2 linked regions of the Acidicapsa ligni genome follow. The main gene of each other region encodes a partner of the protein of the gene in region 2 in a complex. Links are inferred from orthologs where the notes say so. Each region holds a gene or a part of one and is shown on either strand. Other genes may lie near its edges.

Region 1 (11,701 bases), on a different replicon or contig from region 2:
ATTCGTCGGCGGCTGTTGCGGAACCACTCCGAATCATATCCGCGCCATGAAGTCAGCCATCCGGGCTATCGATGCCCAAAATCGCAACCAGAATTCGGCCTCCGGAATAGCGGCCCAGAAGAATGCAACTGCTACAAACACCATTGAAATTCCTCCGGCTCCGCTCGCGGAACGCTCCCGTATTGGAGCGCTGATTGCCGAAGGCACTTTCGTCACGCTGGTTGAAATTGTTCCACCACGTGGGATCGATTGCATTAAGGAGATTGAAGGCGCTCGCCTCCTAGCCTCGCTCGGCGTTCACGCGATCAACATTCCGGATTCGCCTCGCGCCTCTGCTCGCATGAGCGCTCAGAGCCTCTGCATTCAGATTCAGCAGCAGGCCGGCATTGAAACGGTGCTGCATTACACCTGCCGCGACCGCAACGTCCTCAGTATCCAGTCCGATTTGCTGGGAGCTTCGTCGATCGGCCTGCGCAATGTTCTTTGCCTCACCGGCGATCCGCCCAAGCTGGGCAACTATCCCGACGCAACCGCGGTCTTTGATGTGGATGCAATCGGTCTCGTCAATATCGTCCGCCGCCTCAATCACGGGCTCGATATCGGTAGCAATTCGATTGGGGCATCGACGAACTTCACTATTGCCGTCGCCGCCAATCCCGGTGTCCCAGATATTGAACAGGAGATTCGCCGCTTCGCGTGGAAGGTGGAAGCCGGGGCTGAATACGCCATCACGCAGCCGGTCTTCGATCTGCGCCTGTTGGAAAGCTTTCTCAAGCGCATCGAGGAGTTCCGCATTCCGGTGATCGCCGGTATCTGGCCACTCACCAGCCTGCGCAATGCCGAGTTCATGCGTAACGACCTGCGCGTGTCCATGCCCGAAGCAGTCATGCTGCGCATGGCCCAGGCAGAAAATCCCGATGCCGCTCGCATGGAGGGCGTCCGAATCGCCCAGGAGATGCTTACGGAAGCACGCCCGATGGTCCAGGGAGTGCAGGTCAGCGCACCCTTTGGCCGTTACGCACTGGCCGCTGAAGCCATCGCTTCCGTGTTGCCACAAACAAGCCTTCCGCGATAAGTATTTCGTCGCGTTCGCAGTATTCAGGAGCAATTACAGCACGATGGCAAAATTTGAAGAGTCACTAAAAAAGCTGGAAGTTATCGTCGAACAACTGGAACAGGGCGACCTTGCCCTGGAGCAGTCCCTCAAGCTGTTTGAAGAAGGCGTGAGCTTGTCTGCCGCATGCAAGCAGGAACTGGATGCCGCTGAAGGTAAAGTACAAATGCTGGTCAAGCAGCGTGATGGCGGCCATAAGCTGGAAGCTTTCCCAACGGAAAATTAGCCACGGCTGGGGAAACACTAGCAGGAAAGCACCAACCTTTATGGCCTGACTCTATTGCCGGATTCCTTGCACGGCTTCTTCTTCATCTCCTCCCACCATCTCGCATCCTCTTGCACCATTCGGAACTGCACCGAAAGCACGCAGTCACAGCAAAAACGAAGTTCACAACTTTATCGATGACTGACAATGCCGGACGCTACCATGTATGATTTCCCCGTCTGGCAAGAAAAATCCCCCCTGAGAACAAGTACGCACTATGACCGTGTCCAATCTGATTCCTATTTCTAACTCACAACTGAACGCGTCAGAACTGAACTTTATTCCACGCCCTATAGTCTCCGTAGGAGCTGGCGGCATCGTGAATGATGCGCACCTGCCCGCCTATCGCAAAGCTGGTTTTCCGGTTATTGCCATCCTTGATCCAGACAAGACCAAGGCAGAATCGCTCGCGGCCAGGTTCGATATTCCGAAGGTTTATTCCTCGGTTGCTGAGGCATTGCCGCAGCTTCCGTCCGAGGTCATCTTCGATGTAGCTGTACCGGCAAACGCAATCCTCAAAGTTCTGGCGCAGCTTCCGGATGGAGCCGCGGTCCTGATCCAGAAACCCATGGGCGAAACTCTCGCCGAAGCAGTCGCCATCGAGCGCCTCTGTCGCGAGAAAGACCTGACAGCCGCTGTCAATTTTCAGCTTCGCTGGTCCCCAGTGATGCAGGCTGCACGCAACATCGCACTGGCAGGAACCATCGGCGACGTCCACGATATGAAAGTCGACGTCACCGTGTTTATGCCCTGGGATCTTTGGAACTTTATGGCGCGGCTTTCGCGACTTGAAATTCTCTATCACAGCATCCACTACGTCGATCTCTGCCGCGCGTGGTTCGGCAATCCGCGCAGGGTTCTCGCCAAGACGTCGCGTAATCCGCTGACTCCCGATCTGGTTGCAACGCGCTCTGTCATCATCCTCGAATACGACGATTGGAAGCGCGTCAGCATCTCTTCTACACACGCGCATACCTATCCCGAGACGCAGCAAAGCCAGGTCACCTGGGAAGGCACAGAAGGCGCGCTTGAGGCCATCATGGGCGTGAACCTAGACTATCCTGCGGGCAAGCCCGATCGCCTGCGTTATGCACCTCGAACCGGCGAAGACGCAGGCAAATGGCAGACGCTGCCAACCGAGGGCAACTGGTTTCCGGAAGCGTTCATGGGATCTATGGGTTCGTTGCAGGCCTTTGTCTGCGGCGCATCCAGCGAACTCCCAACACGAGTCTCCGATGCACTCGATACCATGCGCACAGTCGAAGCCGCTTATCTCTCCAGCGAACTCGACGGACAAACTTTACCTGAGATTGAAAGCGAGGCGAAATGACAACTGCAACCACGGACAATGCCTTTCGTTTGGATGGCCTGCATGCGCTCGTAACGGGCGGTGCAAGCGGCATTGGCGAAGCTACCAGCAAAGAACTGGTGAGGGCCGGAGCCTTCGTCTGGATCGCTGACATCAACCTGTCGGCAGCCGAAGCTCTCGCAACGTCACTCGGCAATGCACGCGCAGTCAAGATGGATGTCACAAGCACCGAATCCATTGAAGCCGTCGCGGCGATCCTGCCCCAGCTCGATATTCTCGTCAATAACGCGGGGATCGGCCACGTGGGCAGCGTAGCGACTACGTCCATTGAAGACTTTGACAAGTTGCTCAATGTCAACGTGCGTTCCGTCTTCCTGGTCACGCGTGGCCTGCTTTCTCTGCTCCTGGCCAGCCCTTCCAAGGGTTGCATCGTGAACATTGGCTCTGTCGCAGGACTCATCGGCATCAAGCAGCGTTTCGCGTACTGCACCACCAAGGGCGCGGTGCTTGCGATGACCCGTCAGCTCGCCGTTGAATACGCGAAAGAGTTGCGCGTCAACGCCATCTGCCCCGGCACTGTAGAGACTCCGTTCGTCGAAGGCTATCTCGACAAGTATCACGCGCACGAGAAAGAAAAGATTCGCGAAGAACTGAAAGCGCGTCAGCCGATGGGCCGGCTCGGACAGCCGGAAGAAGTTGCCTCCATGGTTCGCTATCTCTCTTCTCGCGAAGCTGGATTTATCAACGGATCTCTCTTCACACTCGACGGCGGCTGGACCGCTGCATAACTCACTCGGAGAATACTTATGAAGCTAGTTTCCTTTTCAGCCGCAGACGGCAAGATCCGCCCTGGCTACCTGCTCGAAGCCACCAGTGAAGTTGCGGATCTATCCTCTTCTTTCAGCGATACGCTCGCAGTGATCAGCAGCGCAGCCAGGCCTGCAACACCGGCAGCAAAGCTTCCTCTCGCGGATGTAAAACTGCATGCGCCACTCGCCAACCCACCGCGTATTTTCTGCATTGGTCTCAACTATCGCGATCACGCCATTGAGTCGAAGATGGAGCTGCCCAAGTTCCCTGTCGTCTTCTTCAAGATGGTTCCGTCGATCATCGCGAGCGGCGAAAACATCGTCCTGCCGTCCATCACTCAGGAGCCGGATTACGAAGCTGAATTTGCAGTCGTTCTAGGCAAAGGCGGTTATCGCATTCCCGCATACAGCGCGATGGATCACGTCTACGGCTACACGGTTCTCAATGACGTCAGCGCGCGCGATATTCAGTTCTCCACCTCGCAATGGTCGCTCTCGAAGAGCCTCCCGACCTTCTGCCCACTGGGTCCTGCAATCGTGACTGCCGATGAGATTGCCGATCCGCACGCACTGGACATTCAGCTCTCGATCGACGGCGAAGTGCTGCAACACTCCAACACGCGCGAACTGATCTTCCGCATTCCTGAGCTGATCGAATATATTTCCTCGATCACCGAGCTGTTGCCCGGCGACATCATCAGCACCGGCACGCCCGCAGGCGTCGGCCTGGGCCGCACTCCAAAGCGCTGGCTCAAGGCAGGCGAAACGGTGACTGTCTCCATCGAAGGACTGGGGCAAATCGTCAATCCTGTTATTGCCGGATAAAGCATTCGTCCTCAATTGAAAAGCCTCCGACCTTTGCGTGTAAGCAAAAATCGGAGGCTTTTTTCGAGCGCTTGATTGCTTCTGTTCTAAATAGTTTTCATTGCCTTGGGCCGTGCGCCAAACCAGGCATAGAGCCCCACGCCAACATAGCAGATGCACGGCACGGTGTAAGCGATACTCACGCTCAACCCGTCAGAGATTTTGCCCATCAATGGAGTGAGCGCCGCACCGCCGATGATCGCCATCACCATCAGCGATCCGCCAGTCTTGGTGCGTGATCCCAGTCCATGAATGCCCAACGCAAAAATCGTCGGGAACATCATCGACATGAAGAAACTGCTGCTCAGCAGGCAGATCGCGCCGATCCAATTCGTCTGAAGAATAGCAACAAGCACCAGCACCACGTTGCCGACAGCGAACAGCGCCAACAGCCTATCCGCGCGAATGAATTTCAATAGCCATGCGGAGAGAAATCGACCAATCGCAAACGCCGCCATCGTGCCGGTGAGCATGTAGCCCGCGGTGCGTTCGGGAACACCCGCGTACGACTGTACATACTGAATGAAGTAGCTCCATGTGCATACCTGGGCGCCCACATACAAAAACTGCGCAGCCAGTCCGAGAAGAAAATGCCGCTGCAAGAGCACTCCGAGACCATGACCGTGCCCTGCGTCCTGCGTTTCTTCTTCGGCATCAAGTGATGGAAATTTTGTGCGCGCGATAAGCAATGCGAGCAGCAACGCAATTACACCGAGAGCAAGATACGGAGTGATGACGCGAAGAATCTCCGAGTGCAGATATGCGGCGTAAGTTCCTGCAGCCTGCCGCTCTGCGACCTGGCTCTGCGTCAACTCGACACCGGAAAAGATGAAGAGCGTTCCCACCAGCACGGCACAGATACTGCCCAGGGGATTGAACGCCTGCGAGAGATTCAATCGCTGTTCCGAGTTTTCAGGAGAGCCAATGCGCACAATCATCGGATTGGCCGCCGTCTCCAGAAACGACAGGCCGGACGCGATTACGAACAGTGCCAGAAGAAAGAAGCTATAACTTCCAGCATTCGCCGCAGGCCAGAAGAGAAACGAGCCCGATGCAAGCAGGCACAATCCAGTGAGAATACCTGTCTTGTAACCGAATCGACGCATGATCATTCCGGCGGGAATGGCCAATCCAAAATAGCCGAGATAAAACGCCGTCTGCACAAAGCCAGCCTCAAAACGTGACAAGGCAAATGACTTCATGAACTGACGGATCAGGATATCGTTCAAGTTATTTGGTATTGCCCACAGGAAGAAAAGCGCTGTCACCAATACAAATGGCAGCATGCGGCCAGCAGGTACGATAGGTTGTTTAGATCCAGCAACCGGACCTCGGTCGACACCTGGTACAGAGATATTCAAACGACTACCGCCTCATTGAATTCGTCAATCTAATCACTTATTGCGAATCACTTATTGAATTTGAGAAATACCGTAAAACCTGGCCGCATTGCCACCGAGGATTGCATCCTGCTCTTCGACGCTGAGCTGAGCAATAAAATCGTGCACCACCGCAGCCCAGTGCGAATAACTCACGCCCACCGTGCATACCGGCCAATCCGAGCCAAAGAGAATACGCTTCGGTCCAAAAGCCTCCAGCACTGTTTCTGCGTAAGGCAGCAGATCATCCACTGTCCAATGCTCATAGTCCGCTTCGGCCACCAACCCGGAGAGCTTGCACGAAACATGCGGCCGCCTGGCAAGCTCGTGAATTCGCGCGCGCCAGGGCTCAAACACCTGAGCCGCAATCAACGGCTTGGCCGCATGATCGAGCACGATCGGTTGCTCCGGATGCCTGTCCACAAAACGAAGAGCCATTGGCAATTGATGCTCCAGAATCAGCAAGTCGTAAGACAACGAATATTTCCGTAACAGCCCTACGCCTGCATTGAAATCATCGCGTTCAAAATACTCGTCCGGCTCACCCTGCAATGCATGTCGAACGCCCTTGAGTTTGTGGTTCTCGACCAGAAGCGCCAACGCCTTCTCGGCTTCAGCATTGACGCCAGCCTCGGCCAACGGAACCCAACCGACAACGCCTGCAATCCACGCATGCTCTTCCGCCAGATCGAGGAGCCAGTTTGTTTCATGTAGAGATTGACGCGCATGAACGGCGATCGTTGCATCGATGCTTGCTTCATCCAGCAAAGGCACTAGATCGCGAGGCAGAAAATCTCTTCGAATCGCGGCCATCGCGTCCGTGATCCAACCATACTCGTCGTCCGTGTAATGCCAGAAATGTTGGTGCGCATCGATGCGCATTGGGTTTCCTCACATGCAGTAAACACCGCAATCCTATCGAATCGCACGATGCCTTGGCTATGGTATTCTCACCCGTTGAAAGGTACCGATGAAACCTATCTACATTGCGGCATATCACCAGTCCAGATTTGGCAAGTTGTTGTCGCTCACACAGGCCGAAATGATTCGCCTCGCGGTTACGGATACCTGTGCTGAAATTGGCATTACCGCCGATCAACTCGATTCAGGTTCCATTGCTGCGGCATGCAATTTCTCGCTGCATCAGCAGGGGTTGCTCGCGGGTTTGCTTGCCGGAGTTCCGGGCATGGCCGCAAAGCCCCTTGAAGCTGTCGAGAACGCCTGTGCTTCGGGTGGCCAGGCAGTACTCTCCTGCATCACAAAACTGCAGGCAGGGATGGGCGAAACAGCTATCGCCGTGGGCCTCGAAAAGATGCGCGATGCCGAGGGACGAGCCGATGGCAAGCGCGTAGGCGAGGCGCTCGGCTACTTCTCTGACCCAACGGAGCGCGAGGGCAAGACCTTTGTCTTTCCTCATATTTTCGCCGAAATCATGCAGCTTTACATGAAGACCTGGAACGTATCGGAAGCTGACCTAGCAACCATTGCCGTGCAGGAGTACGCGAACGCCCGGCACAATCCATTTGCCCAGATGCGGAGCGTCGAATTGACAGTCGAACAGGCAATGACCATCGCCGGCCCCAACCGTTATCTCGTAGAAGGCCTGCCGCTCAAGACGTACGATTGCTCCCAAATCACCGATGGTTACGCGGCGATCATCGTGGCGACTGAAGAAGGCCTGGTTCGCCTGGGAATAGACAAGCATGATTGCGTACAGGTTGCGGGCTGGGGACAGGCTGTTGATCCACTACAGCATCAACAGCGCCAGGTGCTTGAACCCATCGGAGCCTACAAGGCCATGAACTCTGCATATGCAATGGCGGGGATCACTCCCGCAGAGATTCAGGCTGCGGAGATTCATGACTGCTTTACGGTGATGGGAGCGCTGGGCACCGAAATTCTCGGCCGTGCGAGACCCGGCAGAGGCGCTGCTTATTGGGCCGATGGCAACGCCGCACCCGGGAGTGAATGCGGCATCAACACATCCGGCGGCCTCATCGCCAAGGGACACCCGGTTGGTGCAACAGGCATCGCGATGATCGGCTGGGCAGCGTGGCAACTCCTGCAAAAAGTACCTGCTCCATTGCAGGTCAAGGCCGCAGAACATGCTGCAACTTTCAATATTGGAGGCCCGGTTTGTGCCTCGGTTTGCACGGTTCTACGCGGGCCTCAATAAGCGAATAACAGGTCGATCAAAAGTGCCAGATAATATCCGCCGCGAGCACAAGTGCCTGCGTCTTGGCACCAATCAATCCCATCGCTGTTGCTGCTGTCTCTCCCGGAGCCAGCTTTGAGAGCGCCGCTACGGAAGATCCAGGATCTATATCCAATGCGTGAAGGCCATACGGGCTGAATGTATGCATGTAGCTAAGTTCAGGCCGAAAAGTCACAGTGGAACCAGCCCAGAAATCGAAGCCCACCATGTGTTCTTCATAGTAGCCAGGAGTACCGGTGCGCTGACCCTTGATATCGTTGACAAGTTCGTTGCGAATGTTGAGCGAGGCCGTGTGATGCCAGAAATCATGTTCGACATAGTTGGCCACAGCCCATTCTTGCGCATAGCATCGTGCTGATTGCTGGCTCGCCGGTAGCCGCGGATCCTGGCAGACTGCGCCAAAATTCAACGTCGTATTTGCAGCAGTGTGCTCCGGCCAGGGAGTCGTGCCGGACGGTGAAACTCCGGTGTTATACCAATACATGTTTGGCGTGTCTCGCATGTACTGGTACCAGAATTCTGTATCCGTATGCCAGTGGTCATTGATTTTGTGATACCAGGTTTCGTAGTAAGCAGCCAGATTGTTATAAGCGTACTTACCGTCGTTGATCGAGTTGGCGCATGTATTAAGCGTATCGCCGCCAACTTTCCACGTATAAACCGCGCAGGCATTTCCGGTTACTTTCGCATCCGTCGTCCATGGCATCGTGTCGCAGCCTGGAGAGATGCCAGCCTGAAAAGTCCAATGATCGTTGACCTTGGTCGTGAGGTTTGCGCCTAACTGCGTGTAGCAATCCACCGTATATAAAATGGAATGAGAGTAGGTATAGTTATTCGGCGCAAGCTGCGCTTCGATATCCGGCAAGGAGATATACCGGCCTATTCTAAGATCGGCTCCCTTACCCAACTTGGGAAAATAGAGATCAACATAAAACATCACCGGGTCGTATCCATACTGCGCATTCTTTACCAATAACTGCTGGCTGAACATTCCGTGACTCGTTGTAAATCGATAGTCCTGCCCATATAGATTCGTCAGACGAAATCCCCAGTCGAAATGATCGGTCTGAGTTGTGTCCGCAAGGCGCTCTGTGTAGAGTGCGAGTTGATCAAGAACAATCGTGTTTGAGAACTCATCGTAGGCCGATGGAAAATTAGCAGGAATGCCTTTACTCGCATTGCTGCGATTGCTGGTCGAGCCATTCGCGCCGATGGAAATGTAGCCATACCATTTCACGCGGCTCAACTTCAGTTGGTCCTTACTGATGGCCTGCTGCAACATGTATGTCTGATAGTCAGGAGCACCAATCACCTGCGTTCCACCGATCGGCCAATCTGCGGAGGGAAATGGCGGGGATGAGAGTGGCGCATCCGTTCCACGACGTTTCGGCGCGTTAGGATCGCTCGGCGCGGTTCCCGTCCAGTCCGCTAAATATGCCTTGCCCCATCGCTTGAAGAGGCCATCGGAGGCTTTGAAATAAGGCGCGGGAGTTGGGGATGAAGCCGATGCCTGGGCATCTGCGCCTTCCGCAGTTGCAGGTTGAGACGGCAGTGACGCCATCGCTCCCTGCATGTTCAATGTACCCTGCGCAATCGCTTTCGGCTGCGGAGTTCCAGAAGCCTCAATGGGCGTAACGGAATCTTTCCCCGCAGTTTCACTTTGGAGAGCAGATGCGGATGGCAGCGAAAAAAATAGTACGTATACCAGAGTTATGACGTTTACATACAACAGACGGCTCAAGCTCGATTTCATTCTTTCCTCTATACCAAGCCCTTCAGTCGCAATGAAGTCAGCGATTGTAAGCCTTCTATTACCGCAGTTTTTTTAGCAGTAGCGAAGCCCGAAAGCATCTGATACGCAACACATTAGCCGCGTAAATTCCATTCGGGGCTGTTCTATTCTTAGAGGCGAAGCCATAAGTTTTACATAAGCAAAACAGTAAGAAGACATTACGATCCCGTTATGCAGCCATGAAAAGCCGTCGCTAAAGGCATCGTAAAAGTATGAGTTGCTTTACAACGAATGGAACTACATAGACGAGGACGGCCGTTGACCAGGCACTCTCCACTATGGCCGCATCGATCCTCTATACAATTTTATTTTGGTTTTATCCGAGCTGTATCCAGCCGCTGAGAGCGCCAGGCAGAACCCCCAGCGCAATGACAGCCAGCGCAATCAAAATCAGCGTAGTCAACTCGACGAACGAGATGGCGAGCGGTTCAGCCTGAACCGGCTTGATCACATAGATGCGTTTTAACACCTGCAGATAGTAATAGAGCGAAACAGCGCTTGCCGCCAACGCGACTGCTACAAGTCCCAAGCCCCATACGCCGATTGTTCCAGCACGCAAGACTGAGGCAAAGAGATTGAACTTGGCCCAGAAGCCGACCAACGGCGGAATGCCCGCCAGGGATAGCAGGAAGATCAGCATCGTCCCGGCCAGCAATGGGCTGCGTCTGCTGAGACCAGCAAAGGCATCAAGCCGATCGCTTCCCGTCGCGCGCTCCACAACGGCAATTACGCCAAAGGCTCCAACGGTCGTAAGGGCGTAAGTCAGCGCATAGTAAAGCACCGCAGCACCACTCTGCGGCGTATGCGCGGCAATGCCCAGCAGCATGTATCCAGCATGTGCGATGGCGGAATATGCCAGCAATCGCCTTACGCTGGTCTGCACCAGGGCAGCCAGATTGCCGAGTACGATTGATCCGGCAGCCATCCACAGCAGCAGAACGATCCATGACATGCTGGATGCGGACATGCTGGATGCGGATGTACCTGATGCGCTGCTGGAAGCACCTGCGAGAGCTGTTGTCAAAGCGACCAACACGGCAAAACTGGCCACCTTTGACCCTGAAGCAATGAGCGCCGTGACCGGAGCAGGCGCTCCCTGGTACGTGTCCGGAGCCCATAAATGAAACGGCACCGCTGCCACTTTGAAGCCTAACCCCGCCGCCACCAGCACCAGGGCTACGATGAGCAATGGACTCGTAGCTCCTGTCGCAAGCATTTGCGCTATACCCGGCAGGCTAGTCGTTCCTGTAAGGCCGTAAAGATAGCTGAATCCGAAGAGCATCAGCGCGGCGGACATTCCACCGAAGAGATAATATTTCAGCGCAGCCTCAGCCGATTGCGCCGAGTTTTTTGCAAAGGCGGTCAACACGTAGAGCGACAGGCTCAGTAGTTCAAGCGCGACAAAGATCATCAGCAGATCGCGCGCCGCTGCTACCAGCATCATGCCGGTTGTGCCCAGCAACACGATAGCAACGAACTCGCCTGGATTACGCGAGAACTCTGCCTTGATGCTCAGCAGCAACACCAGCCCGGTCAGGATCAATATTCCGATCTGTGCTGCGGCCACCAAAGGCGTCGCAACAAGAAAATCTCCAACAGCCGCCTCGGACCCTGCATGTCCTGACAGCCACCAGATTGAAGCAGCGCAACCTACAACTCCAAGCACCGCTGCCACGGCCATACGCGTTGCATGAGAGCTCTTGCGCAGCAGGCCCAGATCGACAATCAGCACCACCAGCGAGATGACTTCGAGCAGGCTCTCAGGCAGTGTAATTGCAAACAGATTCCAGTAGTTCACGCCGTTCATGGGCGGCCTCCCATGAGCAATGCATGCGTTGCAGGAGTAATCACATCCAGCAGCAGCCGTGGGTACAAACCGACCACCAGGCTTGTCCCAGCCAGCAGGATCACGCCAGCCGCTTCTGGCCAGGTAATCGGCTCATACCTGGGAATC
Region 2 (11,804 bases):
CAGTCCCGATTGCCGGTCAGAGGTTGGGCGGCTCTTTCGGCTGGCGCTGGAAGGCGAAACGGTGGAGCATGCTCCACTGCGCACGCATACGATGGACGGGCGCGTACTGGATCTGGAACTGAGCATGAGCCGCCGCCAGAAAGCGGATAATCCGCTGGCTGTTCGCTGCCTGCTGCGGGATATTACGCCGCAGAAGCAGCGCGAAAGACGGCTGGCGCTGCAACTGGTGGTGAGCCAGATTATTGGGCAGAGCACCTCGCCGGAAGTGGCGGCGATGCGCATCCTGGAGTCGGTTTGCCTTTCGCAGGGCTGGGATGCGGCGATGCTCTGGAGCGTCAATGAGGACGAGGACCGGCTGGACTTTCACTCGGCATGGGGTGCGCCGGGCAAGAGCAGCGAAGAAATGATCCAGGAGAATATGGGCCAGGTCATCCTCCGGGGGGCTGATCTGCCGGGCCGGGTGTGGACCAGCGGGCGGGCAGTGTGGGTCGCGGATCTGACCGCGGAACGTCCGACGCCACGCATACAGGCTGCCCTGCGGCATAAGCTGGCGACGGGATGGGCGATCCCGGTACGCGTGGGCAACCGCCTGATTGCGATCCTGGAGTTTTATTGCCAGCAGCGCCAGCGGGAAGAGCGAGAGACGATGGCTACGCTGGAGACGGTCTCTGCATCGCTGGGGCAGATGCTGGCTCGTTCGCGGGAACAGGATCGCGTGGAAGGTCTGCATCGTACACAGCAGATTCTGCTCGATACGATCGACGACGGGATTTGTGGCGCGGATCGCAGCGGGATTGCCACCCTGGTCAACCCGGCGGCGGGACGACTGCTGGGGGCCATTCCTGAGGTGCTTGCCGGAATTTCGGTCCACGAGCTGCTGCATGGAAATATGCCGGGAGGCAATAACTGCGGTGAGGATTGCCCGTTGTTGCGGGCGCTGACTCACAGGATTGCCGCTGCGGGCGAAATTACGATCTATCGGCGCGATGAGACGAGCTTCCCTGCTGAATTTTCACTGACGCCGATCCTGGACCAGGGACGGTATTCGGGAACGGTGCTGAGCTTCCGCGACATCAGCCAGAGGTTTGCTCTGGACCGGATGAAGGATGAGTTTGTCTCGACGGTGAGCCATGAGCTGCGTACGCCTCTGACTTCGATTCGCGGCGCGCTGGGGCTGCTGTCGGCGGGCATATTGGGCGAGATCAATGACAAGGCTGCCAACCTGCTGCGCATTGCGCTTTCCAACTCGGACCGGCTGGTGCGGCTGATCAACGATATTCTCGACCTGGAACGCATCCAGAGTGGGCGCGAACCGCTTTCGTTCCGCCCGATAGCGCTGAGTGAGATTGTTCGACAGGCGATTGATGGCATGATGCCGGTGGCGGATGCGGCGAGCGTGCAGCTTATCCACGATACAAACCTGGTGCAGCTTATCGCCGACCCGGACAGGCTGTTGCAGGTCATCACGAACCTGCTCTCGAACGCCGTCAAGTTCTCGCCGGAGGGGTCAACCGTCTCTGTCACTCTGCGCGAGGGTTCCAGCGGAGTTACGCTTTCGGTGATCGACCAGGGACGCGGTATTCCAGCGGACAAGCTGGACTCGATCTTCGACCGTTTTCAGCAGGTGGACGCTTCCGACTCTCGGCAGAAGGGCGGCAGTGGGCTGGGGCTGGCGATTTGCCGGACAATCGTGCAGCAGCATGGCGGGCGCATCTGGGCAGAGCGTAACGCGGTGCTGGGGTCAACGTTCCGCGTTCTGTTGCCGTTTGAACCGTCGTTGGCGCTGCCCTCGGCAACTCCCATCATCGAGCCGGATCGGGGACGGATTCTGCTGGCGGATGCCAATGCTACGACGCGACCGCTGCTGGCCAATCAGTTGCGCCGCCAGGGCTATCACGTGGTTGAGGCTGCGTCTGTGGAAGAGACGCTCGCGGCGCTGGCGTTCTGCGCTGTTCCCAGCCCGGATGGAGTCGCGAGTATGGGGATTGAGGCGATATTGGTAGATATTTCGCTGGACGGGCTGAACGGATGGGAGATTTTGCCTCGTCTGCGCCAGGAGACAGCGGCCAATGGTGTGCCGATCGTCCTGCTGAGCGTGGATCATCCGAATCCGGCGCTGCCTCTACCGGCGGGGGCCGATGGGTGGGTGCCGCAATCGCCGGACGATGAAACTCTGCTCTCTGAACTGGCCCGCGTGCTATCCAGTCCAGGAGAAAAAGCCCGCATCCTGGTGGTCGAGGACGATATTGATCTTGCGCGTGTCATCGGCGCGGTATTTTCTCGTGACGGCATCGAGATCAAGCTGGTGCATACTCGCCAGGCCGCGCTGGATGCTTGCTTTACGTTCCGTCCGCAGCTCATTGTGCTCGATCTTTCGCTTCCGGACGGCGATGGTTTCAATGTGGTTGACTGGCTGCGTCAGCATGAAGAGCTGGCGAATCTGCCACTGGTGGTCTACTCCGCACGCGAGATCAGCCCGGGCGAACGGGCACATCTCAAATTGGGACCGACCCAGTTTTTGACGAAAGCGAAAGTACAGCCGCAACAGCTTGAGTCTCTGGTCTTGACGATGTTGCGCCGATCGCGTCAGATGGAAGAAACATCCAATCCGGAGCAGTTATCGAATCATCCGTCGCCGGTCGACGACGGGCAACATCGGTCCACGGCGAATTGACCTGGCTATCGTGGCCTGCACGCGGATTAGGCTGTCTGTGAGGAGTCCCTATTGTCCCGCCGAATTCTGATCATTGACGACGAAGACGATATTCGCCAGGTAGCGGCGTTGAGCCTGGAAACCATTGCCGGTTGGGATGTGATCGTTGCCAACTCCGGTGCGCAGGGACTGGAGCGCGCGGCCGAGCACCAGCCGGATGCGATTTTGCTGGATGTGATGATGCCGGGCATGGATGGGCCGACGACGTTTCGCGAACTGCGCAAAAATCCGGCAACGGCAAAGATTCCTGTCCTGTTGCTTACCGCGAAGGTGCAGGGGCCGGACCAACGGCGCTTTGCAGACCTGGGCGTGGAGGCGGTTCTTCTGAAGCCGTTTGACCCGCTGACGCTCGCCTCGCAGATGGCAAAAGTTCTGGGCTGGGAGTAGGCGCCGCGCGCTGATTGTCATGGCAACTACCCCTCCCCCGATGGCTGATGTGCTGGCCCGAATGTGGACGAAATTCCTGCCGGATATTGAGGCGCGAGTAGCGACTCTGGAAGCAGCGGCGCGAGCGCTTGATGCAGGCTCACTCCCAGAGGACGCACGCGATGCGGCTCATGCGGCGGCTCACAAACTGGCGGGGACCTTGGGCATGTTCGGGCTTCCGCGTGGCACGGAGTTAGCTCGCAGAGCGGAGTTACTACTGGTGGAGGATGTATCCGCGGCAGACGCGGATGAACTTACGGGCTGGGTAACGGAAATCAGAGATTTGATTCACAGCCGCGGATAGAGCTGGCTATATAAAGCGCAATCGTCGATTCCTGTGCGATTGCTGGCCTTCCATTCCAGCCTCTCATTTCCTGCCAGTGCCTGATCTGCAAGCGCGGGTCGATGCGGCACCCGTTACACTGCTTATTGGTGATGAGAATCCGGTGAGCCCGAAACGCACAGCCAAGCCGCAGCTCGACCTCCTGTTTGGAGCGCGCGAGGAGGCCAGTCCGACTTCTGAAACAAAGCCTGAACCGACAAGCCGAAGCAGGGATCGTGCGCGTCGAACATGGCTTGTCCATCAGCTCGTCTCTGAGGCGCGTGAGGTTGTCGAGCAGGAATTTGGAGATGTTTGGGTCGAGGGCGAAATATCCAACTATCGTCCTGCTTCTTCGGGGCATTTGTATTTCACGCTCAAGGATGCCGAGGCGCAGCTTCCGGTGGTGCTGTTTCGTCGCCAGGCGCAACTGTTGCGATTTCGCCCGGAGGATGGCCTGCATGTTCGCGTGCGGGGCAAGGTCACTATTTACGAGCAGCGCGGACAGATACAGCTCGTGGCTGAGACGATGGAGCCGGTTGGCGCGGGGAGCCTGCAGTTGGCATTTGAACAGCTTCGCGATCAGCTCAAGGCCGAGGGGCTTTTCGAGCAGGATCGCAAGCAGCCGCTGCCTGCGTTTCCGCGTAGTGTGGCTGTCATTACTTCACCGACCGGCGCGGTCATTCGTGACTTTCTGAATATTGTTGGCCGTCGTCACTCGGGTCTGGATGTTGTGGTCGTTCCGGTCAGCGTGCAAGGCGACGCAGCGGCTGCCGAGATTGAAGCAGCGCTGGTACAAATGAACGCACTTCGCATTGCAGACGTGATTGTGATCGCGCGTGGTGGCGGCTCGCTTGAGGATATGGCTGCGTTCAATAGTGAGCGTGTGGCCCGCGCGATTGCGGCGAGCGAACTACCTGTGGTCTCCGCTGTAGGGCATGAGACGGATTTCACCATTGCGGACTTTGTGGCGGATCTGCGTGCGCCTACGCCCTCTGCTGCTGCTGAGTTGATTACCGAGGCACAGCATAAGATTGCCGACTACATTGAGGCGCTTGAGCAACGGATCGACCGCGGTATTCGCTTTCAACTTTTGCAGGCACGCCAGCATTTTGCACGACTGCCTGCATCCCGCACGGAACAGCGCATGATGACGACTCTGCACCGGCTGGAGCAAAGGCTTGATGAGCTTGCGTTTCGCATGGAAAATGCAATGGTCGCACGGTTCCGCGAAGATCGACTTGCAGTTACAGAATTGCGTGCTGCGGTGCTGCGTCATGACCCGCGCCAGCAGCTTGGGGCTGCGCGTGAAGCGCTTTCCGCATGGCAATCACGGCTTCATCATGCACTCGATCGCAGCCTGACAAGCAAGCAGCATCGCACACATGCCGGAGAAGACAGGTTATATCGCGCTGCGCAGGTTCACGTGGCCAACCGGCGCGCGGCTCTTGGCACGCTGCGCGGCCAGTTGCAATCGTTGTCACCGCTGGCAGTGCTGCAACGTGGCTATGCGCTTGTTCAGGATGAGAATGGCGTGATTGTGCGCTCGATAGAGCGGTTGACTACGAATCAACAGGTCGCGACTCAGCTTGGGGACGGTACGTTTATCAGCCGTGTAGAAACAACATCCAGATCAATCAAGAAGGATCGTAAAACAAGCACATGAGACAGCTCTTCGGTACGGACGGAATACGCGGCGTTGCGGGCATTGCTCCACTCGATACAACTACGATCTATGCGGTCGGCTTGGCCCTGGCGCATTCATTGCGACCTGCGGCTATCATTCCACGCGTGATTCTTGGGCGCGATACGCGTGAGTCCAGTCCGTGGATTACAGCCATGCTGGCTGCCGGATTGCGCGCTGGCGGAGCAGAGATTGAGAGTGCGGGAATTGTGCCTACGCCTGCCATTGCTTTTCTTGCGCACACGCATGGATTCCAGGCTGGAGTTGTGATCTCGGCGAGCCACAATCCATGGGAAGATAACGGCATCAAGCTCTTTGGCAGCGACGGTTATAAATTGCCGGATAAGGTTGAGCTGGCAATTGAAGAAGTGATTTTCAAGCATGCGCTATCGACTACTGCGCCTGATCCTGCAACGCTGCCGCCAATTGAAGATCAGGCGCATTATGCGCAGGAGTACATCGACTTTTTGCTGGCGGCTGTACCTGATCTGAAGCTCGATGGGCAGAAGATCATTCTCGATTGCGCTAACGGCGCCGCGGCTGCGATTGCTCCGCGGCTCTTCGCGAAATTGGGTGGCGATGTGACGTTGCTTAATATCACACCCAATGGCCGTAATATCAATGATCATTGTGGGGCTCTGCATCCTAAGACTGTAGCTGCTGAAGTGATGAAACATGGTGCAGATCTTGGATTGACTTTTGATGGCGATGCGGATAGGTGTCTTGCTGCGGGCGCTCACGACAACGTCATTAACGGGGATGCGTTGCTGCTGATCGCTGCACGCGATCTGCAGTCTCGTGGGCTGCTTACGGATAACGTTGTGGTTGCTACCACGATGTCGAACATGGGGCTGGAGGCAGCGCTTAAACGTAGCGATATTACGATGCTGCGGGCGAATGTAGGCGATCGTTATGTGCTTGAGCTGATGCAGCAGCGTCATGCTGCGCTGGGCGGCGAGCAGTCGGGACATATTTTATTTCCGCATCTTGCTACTACGGGTGATGGGTTGTTGACTGCGCTTGTTGTGCTGGACCTGATCGCTCGTATGGGCAAGACGATTGAAGAGTTGACGGCCGATCTCAAGGTGTTTCCGCAGGTAATCGTTAACGTCAAGGTGCGTGAGAAGCGTCCGTTGGAGGAGATTCCTTTGGTGGTGGAACGCATTCAAGCGGCTGAGGCTGCGTTAGCTCATTCGGGACGCGTGGTGATTCGCTACTCCGGCACTGAGGCGCTGGCTCGCGTGATGATCGAGGCGGAAAGCGAAGAGCTGATGCGGCATCATGCCGAGGCTATTTCTGGCGCTATTCGGGCTGAACTTGGCGTTACTCCGTAGAGTAACGCCAATCCGACAAATGTTTCTCAGGCAAACGTTACTCCATATCGCGCCAGTTATGGCCGAATGCAAGGTCGGCTACTATCGGCACGCGCAGATGAATTACGTTTTGCATGGCGTCTTTGACAAGTGCGGTGATGGTTTCTGTTTCTTCTTCGGGGACTTCGAATAAGAGTTCGTCGTGAACCTGCAGGACCATCCTGGTGCGGAGTTTTTCTTCTGTCAGTTTGCGGTCGATAGTGATCATGGCCAGTTTGATCAGGTCTGCTGCTGTGCCTTGCAGGGGCGTGTTGACTGCGGTCCGCTCAGCGAAGCCACGTTGATTTGCGTTACGGCTTTCGATGTCGGGGATGGGCCGGGTGCGGCCGAAGAGAGTCTTGACGCTGCCGTCTTTGCGCGTTTGTTCCACGGTATCTTCGATGAACTTCTTCACGCCTGCGTAGCGTTCGAAGTAGCGTTCGATATAGGTCCTGGCCTCTGATTGCGAAATGCCGAGTTGCGCTGCCAGTCCAAATGCGGAGATGCCGTAGACGATGCCGAAGTTGACTGCCTTGGCGCGAGCGCGGGTCTGCTTATCCATCTGCTCGGGAGGCACACCGAAGACTTCGCTTGCAGTAAGCGTATGGATGTCGCGGTCGGTCTTGTATGCGTCCGTGAGCAACGGGTCTTCGCTGAAGTGGGCCATGAGGCGAAGCTCAATTTGAGAATAGTCGGCCGAGAGCAGACGGAAGCCTGGTGCGGCAACGAAGGCCGCGCGAATCTCGCGGCCCAGCTCGGTGCGGATAGGGATATTTTGCAGGTTGGGGTTGGTGGAAGATAACCTGCCCGTTGCTGTGGCCGCTGCGTTGAATGTCGTATGTACGCGCGAGTCGCTGTCGACAAGCAATGGCAATGCGTCGATGTAGTTTGATTTGAGCTTGGCGAGATGGCGAAACTCAATGACCAGGCGGGCGATTTCGTGTTCCTCCGCAAGACCTTCGAGTACATCCTGCGCGGTCGAAATCTTTTTCCCTTTGCCATAGATCAGTGGCTTGGGCAGGCCCATGTGGGTGAACAAAACTTCGCCGAGCTGCTTGGGAGAGTTCACATTGAAGCGTCTGTCGGCCAGTGAAAAGATTCGTTCGCTGACGCGTTGAATCTCTGAGCCGAAGCGTTGCGAGAGCTCATCGAGTGCGCCTAGATTCACTCGCACACCAACCTTTTCCATTCGGTAGAGAACGGGGACCAGCGGAAGGTCGATGGTTTCGTAAACGGAAGTAAGTCCATGTTCCTCAACCTGTGCACGCAGGGTTGGCAACAACGCTTGAATTGCGTGGGCTGCGCCTGCCAGCGATATAGGCACGGTCTGTCCGCTGCGCGCGACTACATCGACGAGAGTTTGTGTAGAGTGGGTTGGGTTCAACGAGTAGGAGAGCAGCATTGTGTCCGTGATTGGCCCGTGCAGGCTTACGTTGAACGCGTCGAGACGGTGCTGCGTCGTCTTCCAATCGTGGACGGTCTTGGCGATTTTTTCATTTTCCAATAGTGCTTTGAGTTGAGGCGATAGTGCTATGCGCATTGCGAGTTCGGGTTCGTTTTGCGCTTTGACAGAAACGCCGACGTATTCGGGAATGGCTGCAGATTGCTCCAACTTAGTATCGTCGGCCTGAGCCACCTGATCAAACATGTCCATGAGCGAAGGCATGGGCGGAAGAGACTCTTCTTCGGCTATCTCTTCGCTTGATTCGCCGGATAAGGCTGCTTCGGTCTTCGCAACTTTAGCATCTTTGTCGAGCGCGAATGCGAAGCCGTGTACGCGCGCAGCCGCATGGATAGCGGCGATTTGATCCTCTGTTGGATCGTCGACCAATTCAGCGGTCGGCTTCTGTGCGCTGGGGGCGAGTTCGCGCAGCAGCGATGTGAACTCTAGTTCGGTGAACAACTCGCGGGCTGCTTCGAGATCGGGCTCGGTGGTTTGCATTCGTGCGAGATCGAGTTCTATCGGTACATGGCAGTCGATGGTGACCAACTCTTTGGAGAGTAGAACGGTCGCTCTATTTTGCTGAAGCGATTCGCGGTAGGTCTTGCGCTTGACTTCATCGGCGCGGTCGAGGACTGCTTCGAGACTGCCGAATTGCTGGATGAGTTCGACTGAGCCTTTATCACCGATGCCGGGTGCGCCGGGGATGTTGTCGATGGAGTCGCCGCGCAGAGCCATCACGTCAATGACTTGCTCCGGCGGTACGCCGAGCACTTCAATTACTTTTGCGGGGTCGAGGATGAGGTTATCTTTTTGAGGATTGAGGACACGCACATGCTTGCTGACTAACTGCATCATGTCCTTGTCGCCGGAGACGATGAAGACTTCGTGGCCCTGCTCTGAGGCCTCACGCGCAAGTGTGCCGATGACGTCATCGGCTTCAAATCCGATGGCTTCGAGAATGGGGATGTGCAGAACTTCGAGTGAGCGGCGGATGTACGGGAGCTGTCGCGCGAGGTCTTCGGGCATGGCTTCGCGCTGGGCTTTGTAGCCCTCGTAGCTGGTCTCGACAAAGGCCTGCTCTTTACTGCTCCATCGGCGCAGCGGACCAATTTCCTGCGCCTTGGCATCGCGGAAGACTGCTCCACTCACGTCGAAGACGGCGGCAAAATAATGTGGCGAGAAATCTCGACGCAGCTTCTGGATCATGTTTACGAAAACATACGTTGCTGCCGTGGGCAGGCCTCCGCGCGTGGACATTGGGCGACTGCGCTGCATGGCGTGGTAGGCGCGGAAGATGAACGACATGGTGTCGAGCAGGAATACGGGCGGCTTTGTGTCAGCACTCATCGTCTGCGAGTCTACCAGCGTGGAGGGGTGCGCGTCAGAGCGGTTCTAGGCAATGAACATGCAGTCGCCGTAGCTGAAGAAGCGATAGCGCTCCGCAACGGCGTGGCGATAGGCTGCAAGCACCTTCTCCCGGCCTGCAAAGGCGCTCACAAGCATGAGAAGGCTGGACTGCGGAAGATGGAAGTTGGTCAGCAGGCCACCTACCAGCCGGAATTGGAAACCGGGCGAGATAAAGATGGCGGTTTCGCCGGTGTGCGCAACGAGCGGGGCTCCGTTGGCGGCCTCGGCGCAGTGCTCCAGGGTGCGAACTGCGGTGGTGCCTACGGCGACGATGCGGCGGCCTTCTTGATGCGCACGATTGAGGGCGTCTGCTGCATTCGTGGAGAGTGTGTAGCGTTCGCGATGGAGATGGATTTCGTCCAGGTTTTCGACGCGCAGAGGAGCGAAGGTTCCGAGGCCTACGTGCAGGGTTACTTTGGCAATTTCCACGCCTTTGGATTCGAGCGATTGCAGTACTGTGGGCGTGAAGTGCAGGCCTGCGGTGGGAGCAGCCACGGAACCGCGTTCGGCGGCGAAGACGGTCTGATAGCGCTCGCGGTCTGCGTTCGCATCGTCGCGATGGATGTAGGGTGGAAGCGGCATGTGGCCGATCTCGTCGATGGCTGCGAAGAAATCCTGGACAGGCTCAAAACGCAGCAGACGTTCCCCGAATTCGTCGCGATGGAGCACCTCGGCACGGAGTACGACTTCGCCCTTCGCAGAGGAAAATTCAAGCTGGTCTCCTACGCGCACTTTGCGACCGGGACGTACGAGGGTGTTCCAATTCCCTGCTGCATCGGGAGATGTGAGCAGTACCTCGATCTGGCCGGTAGGCTGCTGTTTGCCGCGCGATGTAGCGCGTTGTGCGTAAAGGCGTGCAGGGATGACGCGGCTATCGTTGAGCACGAGCACGTCGCCGGGTTGCAGCAGTGAGGGTAGAGTCGCAAAGCTGGAGTCGGTGTGTGCTCCGGAGGCTCTGTCGAGCACGAGCATTCGGCTTGTACCGCGCTCTGCGGGGGGCTGCTGCGCGATCTGATCTTCAGGGAGATCGAAATCATAATCCGCGACTCGTGAGCCCTTTTCCGGCGATGGATTGTTCTGAGGGTTGCTCACGATGTGACCTCGGGCGCGAGGCCGAGATGCCGGCCGGCCGATAGACGAGCGCGTTCCAGCGTTGCGTCGAGTTGCTGGCGAGAGGCTTCCAATGTGCCGCTATCAGCAGACTCGGGTACGTGCGTCCATTGGCCCCAACTGACGGCTATTCGCGTGAAGGGCATGGGCACGAGAAAGCGGTCCCATGAGCCTAGTCTCCACGTATGTTTTGGTTCGAGATGAAATGCGCCGATGGGAACACCTGTTAGTTGGGCAAGCTTGATGGGACCGAGCTTGGATTTATAGATGGGGCCACGTGGGCCATCGGCGGTAAAGATAGCTGGTGTGCCGGAGTCAAGCACGCGGCGCAGGCCGAGTAAACCTTCGCGTCCACCGCGCGAGCTTGAGCCACGAACAGCGCGGAAACCGAAGAGTTCGAGGGTGCGGGTAATCAGTTCTCCGTCAAAGCTCTGGCTGATAAGAATCGTTGCGTGGGTACTGCGGAAATAGAAGGCGCAGGGCAGGACACACTGGTGCCAGAAACAGTAGATTTCTCCGCGTGGGGTGAAGCCGTGGAAGGCTGGAGTTACGCCGTCCTCGGCAATAACTTCAAAGCGCCAGGTGCGACCCACAACCATCAGCAAAGCCCAGACGAGACGCGGCACGACGGCCAGCGTCAGGCGTTGGCCGAGGGTGAATCTGCTTAGGCTACTGGTCCTGTGTTCGGTTGCCACTCTGTTGATTGTAGCGAAACGGGCAATGATAGCGGGCAATGAGCCGGAGTTAGCTGTAGCGCAGCCAGCGCAGGATTTCCGGGATCGTCGCTCGTTTGCCGTACATGAGAATGCCGATGCGATAGAGGCGCGTGGCAAACCAGATTACGGCCAGAACTGCAGCGAGCATCAATCCAATTGAAAGCCAGATCTGCCATGCCGGCGGCATCTGTGAGCCCATGCGAAGAAACATAACGATGGGTGTGCAGGGAGGAAAGAGCGATACCAGCAACACCCATTTTGAGCTGGGGTTGGTGGAGATCAGCATGATCATGCTGAAGCTGAGCCAGACGGGTACGGCGGCCAACGGCGAATACTGCTGCAGCTCCTGCTCGGTCTCAAGCGTTGCTCCGAGACCCGCGAAGAGTGCGGAGTTAAATGCGTAGCCAAGCAGAAAATAAACGGCAAAGAGAACGATCTGTATCCATGAAATATGAATAGCCAGGTCGACGGTGAGAAGTCGTTCGCCCAGGGCAGTTGCCGCGAAGATGGAGGCTGTAACCATCCAGATGGCGATCTGAGTTAGACCTACAGTGCCTACGCCGATGAGTTTACCGGCGAGCATTTCGCTGGGCTTGACGGTAGCGAGCATGACCTCGAAGATGCGCGAGGTCT

Evidence for each region.
Region 1: the proteins of xseA (region 2) and OHL19_RS09465 are in contact, whole or in part, in a cryo-EM structure (PDB 8TXR), measured with the Escherichia coli proteins. The link is inferred for Acidicapsa ligni from one-to-one orthologs.

Annotation. Positions count from the first base shown.
Region 1 is NZ_JAGSYG010000002.1:731,894-743,594, reverse strand. Bases 1-2,729 are described here. They hold OHL19_RS09465 (exodeoxyribonuclease VII small subunit), read left to right. Parts: upstream 1-1,118; coding sequence 1,119-1,340; downstream 1,341-2,729. Other genes in these bases: OHL19_RS09455 (SDR family NAD(P)-dependent oxidoreductase), read left to right, coding at 2,706-2,729; OHL19_RS09460 (Gfo/Idh/MocA family protein), read left to right, coding at 1,597-2,709; OHL19_RS09470 (bifunctional homocysteine S-methyltransferase/methylenetetrahydrofolate reductase), read left to right, coding at 1-1,075. In the rest of the region: more of OHL19_RS09455, read left to right, coding at 2,730-3,476; OHL19_RS09450 (fumarylacetoacetate hydrolase family protein), read left to right, coding at 3,495-4,322; fucP (L-fucose:H+ symporter permease), read right to left, coding at 4,409-5,722; OHL19_RS09440 (amidohydrolase family protein), read right to left, coding at 5,774-6,622; OHL19_RS09435 (thiolase family protein), read left to right, coding at 6,711-7,916; OHL19_RS09430 (porin), read right to left, coding at 7,933-9,708; OHL19_RS09425 (NADH-quinone oxidoreductase subunit N), read right to left, coding at 10,064-11,554; OHL19_RS09420 (complex I subunit 4 family protein), read right to left, coding at 11,551-11,701. UniProt on the Escherichia coli protein: Bidirectionally degrades single-stranded DNA into large acid-insoluble oligonucleotides, which are then degraded further into small acid-soluble oligonucleotides.
Region 2 is NZ_JAGSYG010000006.1:158,405-170,208, forward strand. The notes cover bases 3,023-5,854. They hold xseA (exodeoxyribonuclease VII large subunit), read left to right. Parts: upstream 3,023-3,585; coding sequence 3,586-5,124; downstream 5,125-5,854. Other genes in these bases: OHL19_RS19015 (response regulator), read left to right, coding at 3,023-3,100; OHL19_RS19020 (Hpt domain-containing protein), read left to right, coding at 3,120-3,443; glmM (phosphoglucosamine mutase), read left to right, coding at 5,121-5,854. Also shown: OHL19_RS19010 (PAS domain S-box protein), read left to right, coding at 1-2,674; more of OHL19_RS19015, read left to right, coding at 2,726-3,022; more of glmM, read left to right, coding at 5,855-6,476; polA (DNA polymerase I), read right to left, coding at 6,514-9,285; tRNA preQ1(34) S-adenosylmethionine ribosyltransferase-isomerase QueA, read right to left, coding at 9,331-10,437; OHL19_RS19045 (lysophospholipid acyltransferase family protein), read right to left, coding at 10,434-11,150; OHL19_RS19050 (ABC transporter permease), read right to left, coding at 11,200-11,804. UniProt on the Escherichia coli protein: Bidirectionally degrades single-stranded DNA into large acid-insoluble oligonucleotides, which are then degraded further into small acid-soluble oligonucleotides.